DNA from 4 places in the Corticicoccus populi genome. Region 1 is predicted to be linked to each of the others. Evidence: riboswitches for the same ligand, from Rfam matches in the RefSeq annotation. Region 1 holds a riboswitch; each other region holds the start of a gene.
The links. Region 1 has a riboswitch for S-adenosylmethionine ahead of ACFSX4_RS09745 (5-methyltetrahydropteroyltriglutamate--homocysteine S-methyltransferase). Riboswitches for the same ligand answer to the same signal wherever they lie in the genome.
Positions count from the first base shown of each region.

Region 2: it holds a riboswitch for S-adenosylmethionine, as region 1 does, so the genes downstream of both, metK (methionine adenosyltransferase) here and ACFSX4_RS09745 (5-methyltetrahydropteroyltriglutamate--homocysteine S-methyltransferase) in region 1, are expected to answer to the same signal.
Region 3: it holds a riboswitch for S-adenosylmethionine, as region 1 does, so the genes downstream of both, ACFSX4_RS00150 (Na+/H+ antiporter NhaC family protein) here and ACFSX4_RS09745 (5-methyltetrahydropteroyltriglutamate--homocysteine S-methyltransferase) in region 1, are expected to answer to the same signal.
Region 4: it holds a riboswitch for S-adenosylmethionine, as region 1 does, so the genes downstream of both, ACFSX4_RS10475 (O-acetylhomoserine aminocarboxypropyltransferase/cysteine synthase family protein) here and ACFSX4_RS09745 (5-methyltetrahydropteroyltriglutamate--homocysteine S-methyltransferase) in region 1, are expected to answer to the same signal.

Region 1 is NZ_JBHUOQ010000004.1:20,611-25,548, reverse strand. It holds gene ACFSX4_RS09755 (AEC family transporter) at 1-763, shown strand, start outside; gene ACFSX4_RS09750 (phosphoribulokinase) at 808-1,452, shown strand; SAM riboswitch class I at 1,586-1,689, shown strand; gene ACFSX4_RS09745 (5-methyltetrahydropteroyltriglutamate--homocysteine S-methyltransferase) at 1,761-2,858, shown strand; gene ACFSX4_RS09740 (5-methyltetrahydropteroyltriglutamate--homocysteine S-methyltransferase) at 2,889-3,995, shown strand; gene ACFSX4_RS09735 (zinc-binding dehydrogenase) at 4,123-4,938, shown strand, end outside.
Region 2 is NZ_JBHUOQ010000001.1:92,793-97,730, forward strand. It holds gene ACFSX4_RS00600 (ABC transporter permease) at 1-40, opposite strand, end outside; gene ACFSX4_RS00605 (ABC transporter ATP-binding protein) at 67-948, opposite strand; gene ACFSX4_RS00610 (TetR/AcrR family transcriptional regulator) at 982-1,602, opposite strand; gene ACFSX4_RS00615 (hypothetical protein) at 1,827-1,994, shown strand; gene ACFSX4_RS00620 (hypothetical protein) at 1,991-2,557, shown strand; SAM riboswitch class I at 2,762-2,872, shown strand; gene metK (methionine adenosyltransferase) at 2,962-4,143, shown strand; gene ACFSX4_RS00630 (hypothetical protein) at 4,235-4,402, opposite strand; gene ACFSX4_RS00635 (nuclease-related domain-containing protein) at 4,600-4,938, shown strand, end outside.
Region 3 is NZ_JBHUOQ010000001.1:8,267-13,204, forward strand. It holds gene ACFSX4_RS00145 (helix-turn-helix domain-containing protein) at 1-1,218, shown strand, start outside; gene ACFSX4_RS00150 (Na+/H+ antiporter NhaC family protein) at 1,246-2,538, opposite strand; SAM riboswitch class I at 2,607-2,705, opposite strand; gene ACFSX4_RS00155 (Maf family protein) at 2,754-3,326, opposite strand; gene ACFSX4_RS00160 (DUF4269 domain-containing protein) at 3,339-3,878, opposite strand; gene ACFSX4_RS00165 (DUF6176 family protein) at 4,095-4,448, shown strand; gene ACFSX4_RS00170 (aldo/keto reductase) at 4,474-4,938, opposite strand, start outside.
Region 4 is NZ_JBHUOQ010000004.1:145,562-150,499, forward strand. It holds gene ACFSX4_RS10465 (hypothetical protein) at 25-207, opposite strand; gene ACFSX4_RS10470 (Na+/H+ antiporter family protein) at 373-1,683, opposite strand; SAM riboswitch class I at 1,891-1,985, shown strand; gene ACFSX4_RS10475 (O-acetylhomoserine aminocarboxypropyltransferase/cysteine synthase family protein) at 2,055-3,332, shown strand; gene ACFSX4_RS10480 (homoserine O-succinyltransferase) at 3,332-4,252, shown strand; gene ACFSX4_RS10485 (chorismate mutase) at 4,293-4,583, opposite strand; gene aroF (3-deoxy-7-phosphoheptulonate synthase) at 4,603-4,938, opposite strand, start outside.

The DNA of each region.
Region 1 (4,938 bases):
TTCGGCCGAGATAAATTTGTCACTTCTGACTGAACTCGTCATATATATGGCGCTGTTTGTGTCAATACTGATTATTACCGGCAATGTGTTTTCCAAAATACTAAATTTAAAAAGAGATGAACAGACAGTGTTGAAAAACAGTATTTCTTTAATGAACTCCGGCAATTACGGGCTGCCGGTCAGTCAGCTTGTTTTCAGTGCACACCCGCTTGGTGTATCGGTCCAAATTATTGTGCTGGTGATTCAGAATCTACTAACTTATACATACGGTCTCTACAATTTGATTTCTGTATCCAAATCTATCATTGATATCTTAAGAGATCTTTTGAAACTGCCGATTATTCATGCATTATGGATTGCGGCTCTCTTCAAAATAGTGGATATACCTATTCCAAACTTCGCACTGGTGCCGATTGAACAGCTTGCCGGCGGCTTTGCAGCACTGGCATTAATACTGCTCGGAATGCAGCTTGAAAGTATTGAAGTGAAAACATTCCACAAAGTCATCGGATGGGCATTAGTCGGCAGACTCATTTTGAGCCCGGCGGTGGCACTGGGATTAATCTATCTCTTAGGAATAGATGGTGTGATTGCACAGTCTCTGTTAATCGCAAGTGCATTCCCAACATCTAGAAATACTGCGACCCTTGCCCTGGAATATGATGTAGAGCCGGAACTTCATGCACAGACTGTACTGTATTCAACACTTCTCAGCAGTATTACAGTGACAGTTGTGATTTATCTGGCGATGAATTTATTTTAACTATGATAACAACGAGATATTCAGCTGAACAGGAGGAAATATTAATGAAAAAATTGGTAGAAAATATGATTCGATTCATAGAAGTTTCAAAGGAAAAGCATCTGATTATCGGTATATCCGGGCACGGTGCAGCAGGTAAGACAATGTTTGCTGAAAGATTATGCAGTGCTTTGGAACCGGGGACATACAATTATTTGAATACAGACCCGTATATTATTCACGGCACGTATAGAAAACATCTGGAAGCGGTATATGAATATAATGGTCAAATCCATCGTTTTAAACCGACGGCATGTATGCCTTCCGCCCATGAATTATCTGGACTGGAACGTGATTTGAAAAGTATTAAAGGCGGTCGTGATGTACTGACTATTCATAAAGAGTGGATGCCTGAAGAAGTAATGTCTGCGGGATACAGCGTCACTGTTGTGGAAGGAATGTCAATTGCTTTTCTTGATCCGGCACTTTTTGACTGCTCGGTTTATATTTATACTGATGGAGAGACGGAATTGAACAGAAGGCTCGACAGAGATATTAACGACCGCGGCCGTAAAACAGAGGCATTATATCAGTCCCACGAAGAGAGAAGAATACAATATGAATTATTCATGCACCCTGAAAGCGTGCATTTTGATATACTAGTCAATCATTCCAACGACCAATTCAAAATTGAACGGACATGTTTCTAATATGCCGCCATTGATTCATCCGGATAGATCATTCAGAGTATAAACAAGAGGACCGGCTGAAGCATTTTGATACTTTACTTATTGACAGAAAATTAGATATAGTTTAACATTCTCACTAATCAAATAAATCTGATTCTTATCCAGAGAGGTGGAGGGACTGGCCTGTCGATACCTCAGCAGCGGACCATTAGGTACTGTGCTAATTCCATGGAGCTTATATGAGCTTAAAGATGAGACGGTTGAAATAAGCCCTTTCTATCTTTGAGATAGGAGGGGTTTATTTATTAAATCAAAAAGGTGGGGTTTCAATGGCAGCAGGAGTGAATGGACCATTTAAGGCGGATCATGTCGGCAGTCTTTTACGGCCGGAACGGATTCATCAGGCACGTAAGGATAAGTCGGAAGGAAAAATTTCGGCGGATGAATTATATGAAATTGAGACGGAAGAGATTAAGAAGATTGTTGATAAGCAGATTGAAGTCGGCTTAAAAGCAGTGACTGACGGTGAATTCAGACGCCGCTTCTGGCATACTGACTTTTTAGAGCACATTACAGGTATTGAAGGATATGTGCCGGATCAGGGTTATTTATTCGTCGGTGAAGAAACAGAGCGATACAACGTCAGAAATATAGGGAAAATCGGTTTTGATAAAAATCACCCACACGTCCGTGACTTTAAACTTTTTAATGAAATTGTCGGTGGACGGGCTGTTGCGAAACAGACGATTCCGAGTCCGAACCAGCTGTTTAACGCTGGGATCAGAAACTATGATATTTATCCGGATGTTGAGGATTATGCCGACGACATTGTTAAAGCATATCAGGATGCAGTTACTGCATTTTATGATGCCGGCTGCAGGTATTTACAGTTTGACGATGTATATATCGCAGGGTTGAATGCGGATGAAATTCCGTTTAACGACACAGATTACAGTGTTGATGAGTTAATTGAACTGGCACTGCGCGTCATTAACGGTGTGCTTGAAGTAAAGCCGGATGATTTAGTGATTACGACGCATTTATGCCGCGGGAACTATCGTTCAAAATGGGCATTTGAAGGCAGTTATGCGAAAATTGCCCCGGTATTGTTTGCGAAAGAGAAAGTGGACGGCTTCTTCCTCGAGTATGATGATGATCGTTCAGGTGATTTTAAACCGCTGAAAGAAATTCCTGACGGCGGCCCACAGGTCGTGCTCGGACTGTTCACATCAAAGCATGGTGAACTGGAAGACAAAGAAGAAATTAAAGCGCGTATTGAAGAAGCAGCGGAATTTATTCCGAAAGAGCAGATTTCTTTAAGTCCGCAGTGCGGGTTCGCATCTACTCACCACGGGAATATTTTAACTGAAGAAGCACAGTGGAATAAATTAAGATACATCGTTGAGTTATCAGAAACGCTTTTATAAAAATAAACATAGATTGAAAGAGGGACTATTTTGACGAATACAGTATTTACAGGACCATTTAAAGCGGATCATGTCGGCAGTTTACTGCGTCCGGAACGTATCCATCAGGCGCGTAAAGATAATGCCGAAGGGAATCTCTCAGACGAAGAATTATACGATATTGAGACGAAAGAGATTCAAAAGGTTGTAGACAAACAGATTGAAATCGGTCTCCGGGCAGTGACAGACGGTGAGTTCAGACGCCGTTTCTGGCACATTGATTTCATGGAGCACATCGGTGGTGCGGAAGGCTATATTCCTGAGGAAGGCTATTCCTTTAAAGGAATGAAGACGGAAGCTTACCATGTAAAGAATACGGGGAAACTTAAATTTAACCCGGATCATCCGCATGTAAAAGATTTCATTCTTTTCAGGGATATTGTCGGCGACCGTGCGGTTGCGAAACAGACGATTCCAAGTCCGAACCAGTTCTTTATGTCCGGTATTAGAAATAAAGAAATTTACCCTGATATATTTGAGTATGCAGAAGATGTTATTCAGACTTATAAAGATGCGGTTCAGGCATTTTATGATGCCGGCTGCCGCTACCTGCAGCTTGATGATGTATATATCGCATCATTAAACAGTGAGGATATTTCATTTTTAGATACTGACCTCGACAGACAGGCATTGATTGAGCTCGCATTAAAAGTGGTTAACGGCGCGCTTGAAGATAAGCCGGATGATATGGTGGTCACAACACACTTATGCCGCGGGAATTACCGTTCCAGATGGAGATATGAAGGCAGTTATGCACACATTGCCCCGGTATTGTTTGCGAAAGAAAAAGTGGACGGATTTTTCCTTGAGTATGATGATGACCGTTCAGGCGACTTTGAACCATTAAGAGAAATACCGACAGAAGGTCATGCGCCGAAAGTCGTCCTTGGTGTATTTACATCAAAGCATGGTGAACTTGAAGATAAAGAAGAGATTAAAGCACGTCTGAAAGAGGCATTGGAAATTCTTCCGAAAGAACAGATCTGTTTCAGTCCGCAGTGTGGTTTTTCCTCAACGCATCACGGTAACGAGCTGACAGAAGCGGATCAGTGGAATAAATTAAAATATATTATCGAACTTTCAAATGAACTTTTATAATGAACGAACCAGGCCGGCAGTGACCGGGCTGGTTTTTTTAGGATAAGGTTTTAAATTCTATGATTAGAGGAATAGATATACGTTCGAGTTATACAAAAATACTTGAGTTTAAAGGAGATATATCATTATGAAGGCAGTGTTTCATGAAGGTGAAAAAGGTTTGGCAGGTGTGCAGTACGGTTCAGTGGAAAAGCCTGAGGTCAGTAAAGGTGAAATACGCGTGAAATTAAAAACAGCCGGATTAAATCATAGAGATTTACTTGTGCCTAACAGGCATGATGAGAAAGATCCTTACTTTATACTGGGTTCTGACGGTGCAGGAATTATTGATGATGTCGGGGAAAATGTAACAGGTGTACAGCCGGGTGAAGAAGTGATTATTAATCCTGCACTTGGCTGGGAGAAGAACAGTGCGGCACCGCCGGCTGGTTTTGAAATTATGGGATTCCCGTACCATGGAACTTTCGGTGAATATGTGACAGTGCCGGCTGAGAATGTACTGCCGAAACCATCACATTTATCATGGGAGGAAGCAGGGACGTTTGCATTAGCGGCAATGACTGCATACCGTGCACTGTTTACACGCGGTAATCTTAAGTCCGGAGAGACTGTATTTATTCCGGGAGCGACAGGCGGTACGGGAATATTTTTGATTCAGATGGCAAAAAGTGCCGGAGCGAGAGTGATTATTTCGTCTCGTTCAGAAGATAAACGGCAGAAGGCCCTGAGTCTCGGTGCAGACTTTGCAGTCGGCAATGACGAAGACTGGAAAGAAAGCCTGAAAGATGAACAAATTGATTTAATTATTGAAAGTGTCGGAGCTGCAACATTTAACAAGGCGCTGGGTGTACTTAAAACAGGCGGTACTTTGACAGCATTCGGATCTTCAACAGGGGATACGATAGACTTTAACCTGCGCAGCTTTTTCTATGGTCAGTTCAAT
Region 2 (4,938 bases), on a different contig from region 1:
GGAGAAACAGTGTGCCTGAGCGTGCAAAGTTTTCTTTCAAAATACTCGCATCCTTTCCAGATGAAACTATCCTTTATAATGACGCATGAACAAGTCTTCAAGTGTCGGCGGTGCAGATTCAAAAGTAGTAACACCCAGTTTACTCACTTCAGACAGAATATGATTTAAATGTTCAGGTTCTGCAGAAAATACCGCATGGTTATCTTTTAAATGAAAATCAAATACCCCTTTAACATCTTTTAATTTTGATACATCATTCTCTGTTTGAATCGTAATAGTGGAGCGGCTTAGATGTCTTAATTCATCAAGTGTTCCTGATTCAACGATTTCACCCTGCCTGATAATGACAACTCTGTCTGCCAGACGCTCGACTTCGCTTAATATGTGGGATGAGAGAATAATGGACTTTCCTTCTGATTTTAACCGTTCCACTTCCTCTTGAAATATCGATTCCATGAGCGGGTCAAGTCCTGATGTCGGCTCATCGAAAATATATAAATCAGAATTCACAGAGAGAGATGCAATCAGCCCGACTTTTTGGCGGTTTCCTTTCGAATAGCCTTTTGCTTTTTTTCTTGGATCGAGTTCAAAGCGTTCAATCAGACGGTCGCGCTTTTCTTTACTGCCGCTGCCGTGAAGTTTAATGAATAAGTCAATAATCTCACCGCCGGATAAATTACCCCATAAGGCAACATCCCCCGGAACATAGGAAATCCGCTTATGAATTTCAAGGCTGTCTTTCCACACATCTTTACCGAATATTTGTGCGTCTCCGCCGTTCTTTTTTATAATACCGAGTAAAATTCTGATTGTTGTTGATTTTCCGGAACCGTTGGGACCGATAAAACCGACCACCTCACCGGGATAAACTGAAAAGGTGACATCACTTAACGCCTGGAATTTACCGAACTTTTTTTGTAAGCCTTCAATTTTAACCATTTCGTTCATCATAATGACTTCCTTTCAAATAATATGAGTGTTTTATTTATAAAAACTGTACTTTAATATTTCTGCGTATTCCTGCCAATCGTTTAAAAGGGCACCTCCGAAATCAGTAACAGATTCAAAAGATTCTATCTGCGGCATATATTTATCAGCAAAACCGAACATCGTCCATGTTAAAATTTCGATTGCTTTTTGAACATCAATCTCTTTTTTAAACAATGAATAATCAATATCATCGTACAGGCTGTTTAAACCGCGGATATAAGTATCATTGATTTTGTCATTAATTATATTTTTGACCTCGGCTGATTCTTCACTTATAGAATTGGTCAGAAAATCAAAGGCATAGGGAAACTGTTTTTGAGTTTTTAATTTCTCTACACCGATATTTTCAAGACGTTTAAACAAATCAGGCTCTGACTTGTCAATTTGATTGTAAAACTGCTCAACAACTTCGATACTGTAATCAAGCAGGAAAATGTACAATCCTTTTTTACTGCCGAAATAATTGAACAATGAGCCTTTTGAAATATTGGCTGCTTTTGTAATAACGTTGGTTGATGCAGATTCATAACCATTTTCACTGAATTCTTTTAGTGACACATTAATAATTTCAGTTTTTTTATTATCATCTACTTTATTAAAATTTTTATACATTTCAATCATCCTCACTTCTTTGACCACTATGGTCAACTTCATTATAGTTCTAGTGACCGGTGTGGTCAAGTGATTTTCTAAAACTGCTGGAAATACTTGATTATATGAAAAATTTATTATACGAATGTCTCATTTATTAGGATGGCTTCAATCTGCGTCCTTTATTTAGAATGTAAAATGTTATATAATAAATTTACTATTTAAATGGAAAGGAGATGCCGCCAATGGCTACATCTACAATCACCAGAAAGATTACGATCAATGAATATGAAGCTAGGCAAATTGCAGAAAGTGAAGCGTACGCTGTGAAAAAATCATCTGTAAAAATGGCAACTTCAAAACAACGAAAAACGTTAATTGATTCAATCAGAAGGGGTAAGCATAATAAGTGAATCTGATTATAGAATCTCTCGAAGCATTAATACAGGATGGTCTGACTAAAGAAGAGTTTCACACTTTAGTTGAAAATTTTAAATGTGATTTTAATGAAGATGTTGAGTATTTTTTATTGGAAAAAGCTTATAGCAGTTGTGTTGCGAGTCAGTCCAGAACTTTTTTAGTGAGAGACGAGGAGAAGTTGAATGAGATATTAGGATATTTTACGTTATCCCACAAAACAATTTCTTTTAATAGTGAAGTCTCTGCAAATGAGAGGAAAAAACTTACCGGTTCAAAACAAAGTGATGGGTTGTCAGGAATATTAATTGCTCAACTCGGTAAGAATACCAATGCAAGTGTTAACATCAAAGGGATGCTCTTATTAAATGAAGCAGAGAATTTATGTAATCAAATTTTCGAGACGATAGCTTTAAGAGTAGTAATACTTGAACATGATGATGTGGAAGAATTACATCGTTTCTACGGGGAGAATCATTATAAAATCCTGGATAAAGCTTCTGATAAGAATAATCATCTGTTTCTTAGGTATAAAAGGCTAGATAGAAATTTAAATTAAGGTATCCTGTCATAACAACAAAGGACGACAGAGAATTCAGTGATTCAAATAGCTTTCTCGAAAATTAATGACTTTTACTTTAAGAACAGCGACTATACAAATAAAATCTAGTAAACTGCTAGGATTAAATAATATGAATCATGAAAACCACATGCTTGGTCTTGATTTGGTTTTGTGAATCTAGTATATTATTAAATAAGTTATCTCTTATCAAGAGTCGGTGGAGGGAACATACCCTATGAAGCCCAGCAACCTCTTTATTAGTTTTTGTGAAGAAAGGTGCTAAAGGATGCAGAGTATTCTGAGCGATAAGGGGAAGAGCGGAGCCTTTTCTCTTTTTGATGAGAAAAGGTTTTATTTTTGTCGTTAGGAGATAGCTAATATACTTTTAAAGGAGCTTATTTATGGCAGAGCGCAATTTATTTACTTCCGAGTCAGTGACGGAGGGACATCCAGATAAGATTGCCGATCAAATATCTGATGCAATTTTAGATGAAATTATTGAAGGAGATGCACATGCAAGAGTTGCCTGTGAAACGGTAGTGAATACGGGTCTCGCATTAATCGTGGGTGAGATTAGTACAAAAACGTATGTGGATATTCCTAAAATCGTAAGAAAGACAGTTGAAGATATTGGCTATGTTGATGCAAAGTACGGTTATGACTATAAAACAATGTCTGTATTAACAGGTATCGATGAACAGTCACAGGATATTGCACAAGGTGTGAACAATGCGATTGAAACGAGAAGTACGGAAGATGTGTCTACAGGTGCCGGCGACCAGGGCTTAATGTTCGGCTTCGCTTGTGATGAAACAGAGGAATTAATGCCGCTTCCAATCTCTTTATCCCATAAATTATCAAAGCGTTTAACGGAAGCAAGAAAAACAGGGCTGCTTGATTACCTGCGCCCGGATGGTAAAACACAGGTGACGGTTGAATATGATGAAAATAATGTTGTGAAACGAATTGATACGATTGTCATTTCTACACAGCATCATGAAGATATTTCACCGGAACAGATTTATGATGATCTTCTTGAGTATGTGATTCGTTATGTTGTCCCTGAGGAACTGCTTGATGAAGATACAAAATACTTCATCAACCCGACAGGGCGCTTTGTTATCGGCGGACCACAGGGTGATGCAGGGCTGACAGGCCGTAAAATTATCGTAGATACTTACGGTGGTTATGCGCGTCACGGCGGCGGTGCATTCAGTGGTAAGGATCCGACAAAGGTCGACCGTTCTGCAGCATATGCAGCACGCTATATCGCTAAAAATATTGTGGCAAGTAAAATCGCATCAAAATGTGAAATCCAGCTGGCATATGCCATCGGCGTGTCACAGCCTGTATCGATTTCAGTAGATACTTTCGGGACTTCAAAATATAGTGAAGCTCAAATCGTTGAGGCCATCCGTGAGCTGTTCAACTTATCACCGGACGGAATCATTGAGATGCTTGATTTAAGAAGACCGATTTATAAAAACACCGCAAGCTACGGCCATTTTGGACGTGAAGATTTGAATCTTCCATGGGAAGCGGTGGATCAGGTGGATGCACTTATCGGTTCACTTTCCAAATAAAAAAACCCGGATGCTTTTTGCAGCCCCCTGAAACGAGAAATAAATCTCACTTCAGGGGACTGCAGAACTCCGGTTTTTTCAGTTCAACAGGTTAATCTTCGTCTTCATTATCATCCATATCATCGTGATTCTCATGATCTTCCATGTCATTGTCGTCCATATCACTGTCATCCATGTCATCTGAATCGTCATTGCCGCATGCACCGAGAACAAGAACGGAGAGTAATCCGCCTGTAAGTAAATATTTTTTAAGTTTCACAGTAAAGCCTCCTTGTATCCTTTAAAAGGATATTATTGAATGGAATGTATTGATCCTCATTTTAAAAATGATTGAGTAATTATACCCATTTAGTTAAAGATAAAACATAAACTTAAGATGGAGACTTGTTTTTAATCGTTTCAAATCCGTTCTTTTGATATAATAAATTAAGCAATTCGAGGAAAAGGAGAATAAATATGAATATGAATACAGATATTTTTACAGAGCCGATATTTATCATTGTTGCTGCTGTACTTTTAATTATTTTGATTTGGTTCTTAGTCTATTTCTTCAAACACCGTAAAGAAGTGAACACACTTCAGGAATCATATGATAAAGAAAAGAAGGAACTGGTTGAAAATTACGAGTCACAGCATGAAGAAGAGCGTCTTGGTTATAAAAAAGAAATTTCCACGCTGAATGAAAAATATTATAACGATACTACGCTGCTCGATAACAAATTATCCAGCCTTCAGCAGTTCACTGTCGATAAAGGTGAATATTTAACGGATCTCGCACTGATTCAGCTGAAAGAC
Region 3 (4,938 bases), on a different contig from region 1:
CGAATTAAAGAAAGCAGAAAAAAACAAGGGATGACATTGGTTGATTTAGCAGGGGATCACATTACGAAAGGGATGCTCAGCCTGATTGAAAATGATAAGTCCAAGCCGTCCATGGAAACATTGGATTATATTTCTGAAAAACTGGGTGTTTCTATCGGTTATTTGACACAATCGGGGGATGAGGAGTGGACGAAAAAGATACTTGATAATGAAGTGTTTATGGATATGTTTAACTTCCCGGGGGACTTTATTGAAAAAAATATCCTGACTGACTTTGAGAAAATCGCCGACTCTCAGAAAGGGATGGAAGTGTATCAAATTTTAAGGATCTATTATCGTTATAGAAGAATGCCGGCTGAAGCGGAGGCAATGTCAAAGAAAATTGGCGGTTTTTATAATGAGAAAGGCCTGAATCATCTGGCTCTTGCTGATAAACTGAATGATGTATCTTCCATGCTGTACAGTAAAGAATACTATAGTGCGTATCAATGGCTGATTGATCTTGAAGAGGAGGTTGAAACGCTTAAAGAATATGATTCCAGAACCGAAGAGTATTATTTATATATACGTTCTTTGTTTGCGGTTAATTTTGATATTGAGGACTTTATACAGTGTGCAGAGAAATTAATGGATTTATCTTTTAAAAAGGAGAGATTTGGCTACTATGCATCCATCAACAGTGATTTAAGCAGATATTATGGTTTAACAGGGGATGTTGAGAAGTATGAATACTATCAAGAGCGTGTTAAAAAGTATTTAGAATTCAACCCACACAGTAACAGTGTGACTGAAATGTATACACCAGAACAGCCGGTACAGCTGTATTATGTATTAGTGGATGAACCTAAGAAGCATGTAAGTAATTTAGAGGGATATATAAAAAGAGTGTCTTTAATCAATGACCAACGGACCACGGTGTTTTTTAGAGAGTATTCATATATTTTTGATTTGGAAATTGCCTATCATAAAGGATATTATCAAAAAGTAGTAGATACTTATGAGCCAAAAAGATATCATCGTCCGTTGGCACAGCACCCCATTGACCGGGTGCTGATGGCTATTCGTTCAGCAGTTTATCCAATGAGTCTTTTTTCATTAGGAAGAAAAGAAGAGGCGAGGGCAGCATTTAATGAGATTGAAGAGACAATCAGTGATATTAAAGATATTTTTTTCACGAAAGAATTTTACATGATTAAAGACATTATATTTAAAAAGTGATCAGGAGATTCCTGATCACTTTTGTTATTATGAATATTTTCTTGGAAAGCCTGCCCAGATTGCAATGGCACCGGCAATGAGAAGTAGTGCCGGATAGATGGAGTAAGGCATGACTTCGATTGGGGATATGGTTGATGCAAAGCCTGCTGCGGCAAGCATTTGTCCGCCGTAAGGTATAATCCCTTGAAAACCTGCTGCGAAAATATCAAGAATACTGGCAGATTTACGCCGGTCAACACCGTATTCATCCGCAATATCTTTTGCGAGAGGTCCCGTCATAATAATTGAAATAGTATTATTGGCTGTTCCGATATCCGTCACACTGACGAGACCGGCAATACCGAATTCAGCACCTTTTTTAGTGCGTATTTTACTTCTGATTAAATTTAACATGTAATCAATACCGCCGTAGTGTCTGATGAGACCAATCATGCCTCCGATTAAAATCGCAATAATTGATATGGTCTGCATACTCTCAATACCGTCACCGGCAGCTGTGATAAAACCTATACCGTCAAATGCACCTGTTGAAAAACCTAAAACCCCTGCGATGATAATACCGCTGATGAGCACAATGATGACATCGACCCCGAAGAGTGCAATGACGATAACAGCAAAATACGGAAGAATTTCAATCAATTGATAGTCAAACTGGCCGGTTGAAGTAATCGATGCATTCATTGTCATGAAATATAAAATCACTGTTGTAATGACTGCACTCGGGAGAATGATGAGGACATTCACTCTGAATTTATCAATCATTCTAACTTCTTGCGACCGGGTGGCAACAATTGTCGTATCTGATATAAAAGAGAGGTTGTCGCCGAACATCGCCCCGCCGATGACTGTTGCGACAGCGAGGGGCAGCGCAATATCAGTCTGATTGGCAAGTTCAATCGCAATCGGTACAATAGCAACAACAGTTCCGGTACTTGTACCCATCGCAAATGAAACGAAGCAGCATATAATAAACAAACCGCTTAAGAGCAGGTGGACAGGCAGAAGTGTCAGTCCGAGATTGACTGTGGATTCTACTGCTCCCATTGCACCCGCCACTTCCGAGAAGGCACCGGCAAGGATAAAGATAATCACCATCAGGATAATATTATTTTGGGAAGCACCGCTTAAATAGGCTTTGAATTTTTCTTCAAAAGGTTCTTTGAAATGAATAAAGAATGCAACAATGGATGCTATGATGACAGCAACGGGAATCGGCATAGATGTAAAATCACCGGTAATAATCCCTGTGCCGACGAACAGCAGTATAAAAACGACTAAAGGAAGGAGTGCAGTCCCTCCTTGATTTTTTTCTTGTTTCATATAGTTTCTCCTCGTCTGAAAAATAAAAATACCTCTTCATTTCCAAAGAACACATGAAGAGGTTAAAAATCTCATCTGTTTGAGGTGTACTCAATGGAATTAGCACAGTGCGTATGCCTGTTGCTGAGGCTTCACAGGGCCGTTCCCTCTGCCTCTCTGGATAAGAAAAGGATTATTGAATTATTATTAAAGAATACAGACTGAAAAACAGGTTGTCAATCATTTAAAATGATGGATTCATCCCAGTTCTTTAAAGCATGGTACACTTCAGCGGCCGGCAGCCCGACAATTGTACAGTAATCACCGTTAATTTTCTTAACAAACCTGGCACCTGTGGATTGTATACCGTAGCCGCCTGCTTTATCATAAGGTTCATTTGTATGGATATAATTTAAAATATCATCATTATCCAGTTCATAAAAATAAACGTCTGTTGTACTTAATATCTGCTTCGACTTTACTTTTGATTTTAATACTACTGCAGTGTGTACCTGATGGTGACGTCCGCTGAGAGCAGTCATCATCCGACAGGCATCATCAACATCTTCCGGCTTTTCAAAAATTTCATTGTCACAGGAAACAATTGTGTCTGCTGTGATTACAATTTCATCATCATACACAGGCGTCATATCTGCTTTCAACTGTGCAAGCTTTGTTACTTTTTTTACAGGATTATGTTCTGTTATTTTAGATTCATCGGCCGTCTGTGTTCTTAAAGTAAAAGTTATACCGATTTGATTGAGCAGCGCCTGTCTTCTGGGTGATGATGAAGCGAGCACAATATTCATGGAAAATCACTCCTAAATGTCAGTTATAATATTACGGGATATGCCGTATTCAATAAGTCTGCTGTAAGGGTCATCAGTATGAAGACCGAGAACAGAAACAAATGCCGCTTCTGTACTGTACCCTTTCTTTTTTAAATCCAGCACCTTTTCTTTCATCCCGGGATCAGCTTTAAGCAGATAATATTCAATAATCATATGCAGATAAGCATTCTGCATTTCAACAGGGATCTTTTGAACAAAAATTTCAATAATGAAGTGCCCATATTCAAAATGAGCGACTGTGTATGCTTCGCCTGAGCGGGTGCCGTCATATATTTTGAAATTACGGCACGATTGATATCTTTCGAGTGCCTTTTTTACACTCTGGATATCTGAACCGCCGATAATAATATCAAGATCTGAAGTGTCTGTAATTAAATCAATGGGGTAGGTGCCACAGAGCACCGGACTGTATTCTTTTAAATGATTGAAGATATTTAATTGATTCAGGCAGTGCCAGGCATTGATCTGTTCCGGGCTCCCGTTCTTTAAATAATCTATGTTAAAAAACATACGGCCTCCTTAATAGTCAGCATACATTGCTTACTCATTATTTAAACATAAATTGTTTATAAATACTGTAAGGAGATAATGATTTTATGTAAACGCTTGTCTTTATTTAAAAAATAGATATAATGAGTATCGATATAGTTATTATAATAGAAGAAATCTGTCAATTTAAAAATATTAGTATTTAAGTTGAAGCTGTTTTGAATGAGGGGGATAATGATGAAAGTCGAGTTATCTAAATTCAGGGTTAAAGAAGGAAAAAGTAAAAGGGTCGATGAATGGATTAAGTACATGCACGAAAACATGGACGACATTCTTTTAAATCTTGAGGGTGAGAAAATGTATGTGGAAACCATTTTCCGCGAAGCATTTAATGATGTTGAATATTTGTACTGGTACAGTGTCCAGGATGATAATCCATCAGATTCAGAAGATATAAATATTGATGAAAAACATCTTCGATTTTTTGAGGAGTGTATTGATAAAAGGTTCCGGCCTGAAGATATGAAGGCTGAAATTGTGATGATTCCAAATAGAATCCGTTGTGTCATGAATTATGATGATGAAAAATAAGGCGCCTCTGCGCCTTATTTTTTTGTTAAAAGTTAAAATCATCAGGGTCCGGACCGCTTCTTTCATTATTATTGAGCGAATCCAGAGCAATAATATCCTCAGGACTTAGTTCAAAATCAAATACATCCAAATTTAATTTCATTCTGTCCGGTGTCATTGATTTAGGGATGGTCACAATTCCCTGCTGTATATTCCATTTTATGATTACCTGTGCTGCTGTTTTGTTATATTTCTCTGAAATTTTGTTGATAACGTCATTATTGAGCAGTGCACCATTCATAAACGGTGACCAGGATTCTATTTGAATATCATTAATTTCACAGTATGCTATGACTTCTTTTTGTGTGAGGCGCGGGTGAAGTTCAATTTGATTAACTGCGGGCTTAACACTGCTGATACTATCCAGTTTCTCAAGATGATTTAAATTGAAATTGCTGACACCGATTGCTTTGACTTTATCTTTTTTATATAATGCCTCGAGTGCTTTCCA
Region 4 (4,938 bases), 120 kb from region 1:
AAAGACTGAGTTTCCAGTCTAATCTTAGTTCAGTAACTTATCATTCAATTCTTTTAACTGGTAAATAATTTGTGGTTCTAATTCATCAATACTCACTTCTTGCTCAATAATTTTTTGAGCCATCTGCTCGTCTATATCAACTGCACGGCTGATTTGGTATGCAGTTAAACGTTCAGTGAGAAGCGTAAGGTTCAATTCTGTATCCATATAGCTTCACCTTCTTTAAGTTGATTGAGCATCTTTAAGTATATCACAGTAGTGTAAAATAGCAAGCTCATACAAAAGAGAATTTCTAATAATTACCATTACACGAATAGCCAAATTAGTATTCACAATAAAAATGCCGTGGCGATTCATCTTTCCTCTTGTAATCTATAAAATCATCGCAGCAATAAACCCTGTAATAACCACCGGAATATTTAAAAAGATAAATGTCGGTACGCATGTATCCCAAATATGATCGTGCTGGTTATCTACATTCAGTCCTGCAGTCGGCCCGAGTGTCGAGTCAGACGCCGGGGAGCCAGCATCTCCGAGTGCACCTGCCGTTCCAATCAAAGCAATCACTGCAGGAAGTGACAGTCCAAGTTCAATACCAAGCGGGATAAAAATTGCTCCGATAATCGGTATTGTAGCGAATGAAGACCCGATTCCGAGAGTGACCAGCAGACCAACTACCAACATTGACATCGCTATTAGTGCTTTATTGTCCCCTAAAAAACCGGCTACGTTCGTTACCAGCGGTTCAACATGGCCGGATTCTGTAATAACGCCTGCAAAACCATTCGCCGCAAGCATTACCATACCAATATATGCCATGAGCTGAATACCTTTGATCAATTCATCATCAAGTTTTGACCACTTAAACTGAAATGAAAAGAAAAAGACTAATATCCCTGCGATTGCACCAAAAATCATTGATTCAGTAAGAAGCTGAACAGTAAATGTTGCAATGATGGCAATAACAGCTATCATCGCTATTTTAATATTCACCTCTTTTGGCTTTGCAAGAGTAATTCGTTTCGTCCTGTACTGTCTCGGTTTACTGTAAAAAATAACTGCAAGAATCAATCCAACTATAAATCCGAGGGATGGGATCCACATATTAGCTGTCACATCGGCCAGTGCAATAGACACTCCCGCATTTTCAAAACTCGTGACTATCGTATTTTGAAATATCTGCCCATACCCGTACGGCAGAATGACATATGTAAATGTCAGACCGAAAGTCAGAATAACTGCAATGAGACGGCGGTCCATCTGCAGTTCGTTAAACAAACTTAACAGCGGCGGTATTAAAATAGGAATAAATGCAATATGTACCGGAATTAAATTCTGACTCAGCATCGAAATAATAAGCAGTGCCGCAATGACACTTATTTTAGCTGTAATTCTTGCACTCTTGGTGCTGTCTTTTTTGAATACTTTCAATATTTTATCGACGACAAAGTCTGTAATGCCACTGTAGGCAATCAGTGCCGCAAAACCTCCCAGCAAGGCATAGCTTAATGCAATTTCCGCACCGCCGACAATGTTTGACGTAAACACAGTAATTGTATCGAGAAAACCCATACCGGCAATCAAACCACCTGTCAGTGCACCTGCAAATAATGCCAGTACGACATTTAAACGGCATAAGCTTAATACAATCATCACAATTACAGCCACTAACACTGCATTCATAATCAACACCTCTTCATCTTATATACTGATAGCAATCGTAATCAGTAGATGCGTCATTGTCAATACTTCTTTAAACATTAATCTGTACATTAGACTGTAACGCCTTAAATACCTCCCGCGTTATTATTGAAAGAATAAAAAACTAAATTTTTAAATTTATTTGACAAAAACAAACGGACTGTGTAACATAATCTACAATTCAATATACACTTATCCAGAGTGGCTGAGGGACTGGCCCCGTGACGCCCGGCAACCTTTTAAGTAAGGTGCTAATTCCAGCAGGTTATCCTGATAGATGAGCGAACAATAGCCTGCCTGTTTCCACAGGGAGGCTGTTTTATTATATAAATAAAAAATAAGGAGGAATGTTCATGACTGAGAACTACAGATTTGAAACGAAGCAGCTTCATGCCGGACAGGAGGTTGACCCGGCAACGAACTCACGTGCACTACCGATTTACCAGACGACTTCCTATAATTTTGACAGCACTGAGCATGCAGCCAACCTGTTTGCTCTGAAGGAAGCGGGCAACATCTACACACGTATCACCAATCCAACGACTGCAGCCCTCGAAACACGCGTTGCAGAACTTGAAGGCGGTACAGCAGGTCTCGGTGTCGCATCCGGCATGGCTGCAATTACTTATGCAATACAGGCAGTCGCAAACAGCGGAGACCATATCATCGCGACTACGAGCCTTTACGGGGGGACACATACTTTGTTCACTCATACTTTAAGTAAATTCGGGATTGATGTTTCACTTGTCAGCACTAAAAACCCGGACGATGTAAAGAATGCAGTCCAGAGCAATACAAAAGCGATATTTGTTGAGACTATCGGCAACCCGGAAGGTAATGTCGAGGATCTTGAGACTCTGGCAGAGATTGCAGGTACAAACGAAGTTCCGCTGATTGTAGACAATACATTCGCAACACCTTATTTATGCCGTCCGATTGAGCACGGTGCCAATGTTGTTGTTCATTCTGCTACGAAGTTTCTCGGCGGACATGGAACATCCATCGGCGGTGTGATTGTAGACGGGGGTAACTTTAATTGGAAAAACGGAAAGTTCCCGGGCTTCAGCGAGCCGGATCATTCCTACCACGGTCTTGTTTTCGCAGACACTTTCCATCCTGCAGAATTCGCCTTTAAAATCAGAACGACATTACTGCGTGACACTGGAGCCGCACTGTCTCCATTCAATGCCTTTCTCCTTACACAGGGAATTGAAACATTGTCATTACGCATGGAGCGCCATGTTGAAAATGCGGTGAAGGCAGCTGAATTCCTCAAAGGCCACGAAAAAGTCGAATGGGTGGATTATGCCGGTCTCACTTCAAGCCCTTATCATGAACTCAAAGAAAAATATCTGCCTGAAGGTGCCGGATCCATTTTCACTTTCGGCGTCAAAGGCGGCTATGACGCGGGCATCCGCTTCATTGAGTCCATGGAACTGTTCTCGCTCCTTGCGAATGTCGGTGATGCGAAATCACTTGTAGTCCATCCCGCTTCTACAACACATTCGCAGATGACCGAAGAAGAACAGGCAGCAGGCGGTATTAAACCTGAAATGATTCGTGTTTCTATCGGTCTCGAACATATTGACGATATTATTGAAGATCTCAGTAAAGGATTGGATGCGATCTAATGCCTATTAAAATAATTGAAGGACTGCCGGTTAAAAAGAACCTGCAGAAAGAAAATGTTTATACAATTGAAGCATCACGTGCCATTACACAGGATATCCGGCCGATTAGAATATTAATCTTGAACTTAATGCCGAAAAAAGAGGAAACAGAACTTCATTTACTGCGGCTGCTGGGTAATACACCGCTTCAGATTGATGTGGAGTTTATGTATACAAAAACACACAGAAGCAGAAACACACCCACCAGTCATCTTCAAAAATACTATAATACTATTGATGAAATTTCCGATCAGTATTTTGACGGGATGATTGTCACCGGTGCGCCTGTGGAACACCTGGAATTCAATGATGTGGATTATATTAAAGAACTTGAAGAAATTTTTGCATGGTCTGAGAACCACGTCTTCAGACGATTCTTTATATGCTGGGGGGCACAGGCTGCCCTGCACTATTATCACGGGATGAAAAAAGAGCCGCTTGAGCAGAAGCTTTTCGGCATCTTCAACTACCGTAATGAAGCACCTGAACATCCATTTTTAAGAGGATTTGATGATGTCTACCACGTTCCTCAGTCCAGGAACAGCAAAATGGATATGAGTGACATCAAATTCAATGAAGATTTAACAGTACTTACTTCACATCCAGAACACGGTCCTGATATTTTGACAACGGGGGACGACAGAGACTTATTCATATTCGGTCATTTGGAATATGAACGGGACACGCTTAAAAGTGAATATGTCCGTGATGTGAAACGCGGTCTTGATATTCAGGTGCCTTATAATTATTTCCCGGGTAATGACCCTGGTTACGCACCGACATTTTCCTGGAAAAGCCACGGTCACCTGCTGTTTAACAACTGGCTGAATGAAGCTTATCAGAATACCTACTATGACTTAACAGATCTCGAGAACAGATAAATAAAGCCCTCTGCATATGCAGAGGGCTTTATTTTATATATTAATCTTTGGAAAGTCTTTCTTCATTGATTAGTTCCTGCTGCCTATGACGGGAGAGTCCCATGAGATGATTGAAGAACTGTTCACCGTACTCTTTAAGTTTACTATCCGAAATACGTGCAACATTTTTTTCAATCACTTCTTTTTCACGCATTTCATCAAACACCGGAATATTATTTGCTATTTTATAGTTTGCCACTTCTACTGATATGTTCATTCTTTCTTCAAATAATTTCACAAGCTCTTCATCGATACGGTCGATTTCCTTCCGGAGTGATTTATGAGTATTCAAATGGGATTCCCCCTTTCTTCTAGTGTTGGATAATAGGTGCCTGCTCTATTGTTTTATTTTCCATTTCAACAAGCAGGTTGATATGCTGCATCAAATCTTTAAATTCTGCCGGCGTTAAGCACTGCTGGCCGTCACTCCATGCATTTTCAGGGTCCTGATGCACTTCGATCTGCAGACCGTTTGCACCTGCTGTAACTGCTGATTTAGCCATAGACGGAATTAAGTATCTGACACCTGCCGCATGACTTGGATCCACAACAATTGGAAGATGTGACTCTTTTTGAATCACCGGAACAGCCTGAATATCCAATGTATTTCTTGTAGCTGTTTCAAATGTACGGATACCGCGCTCACA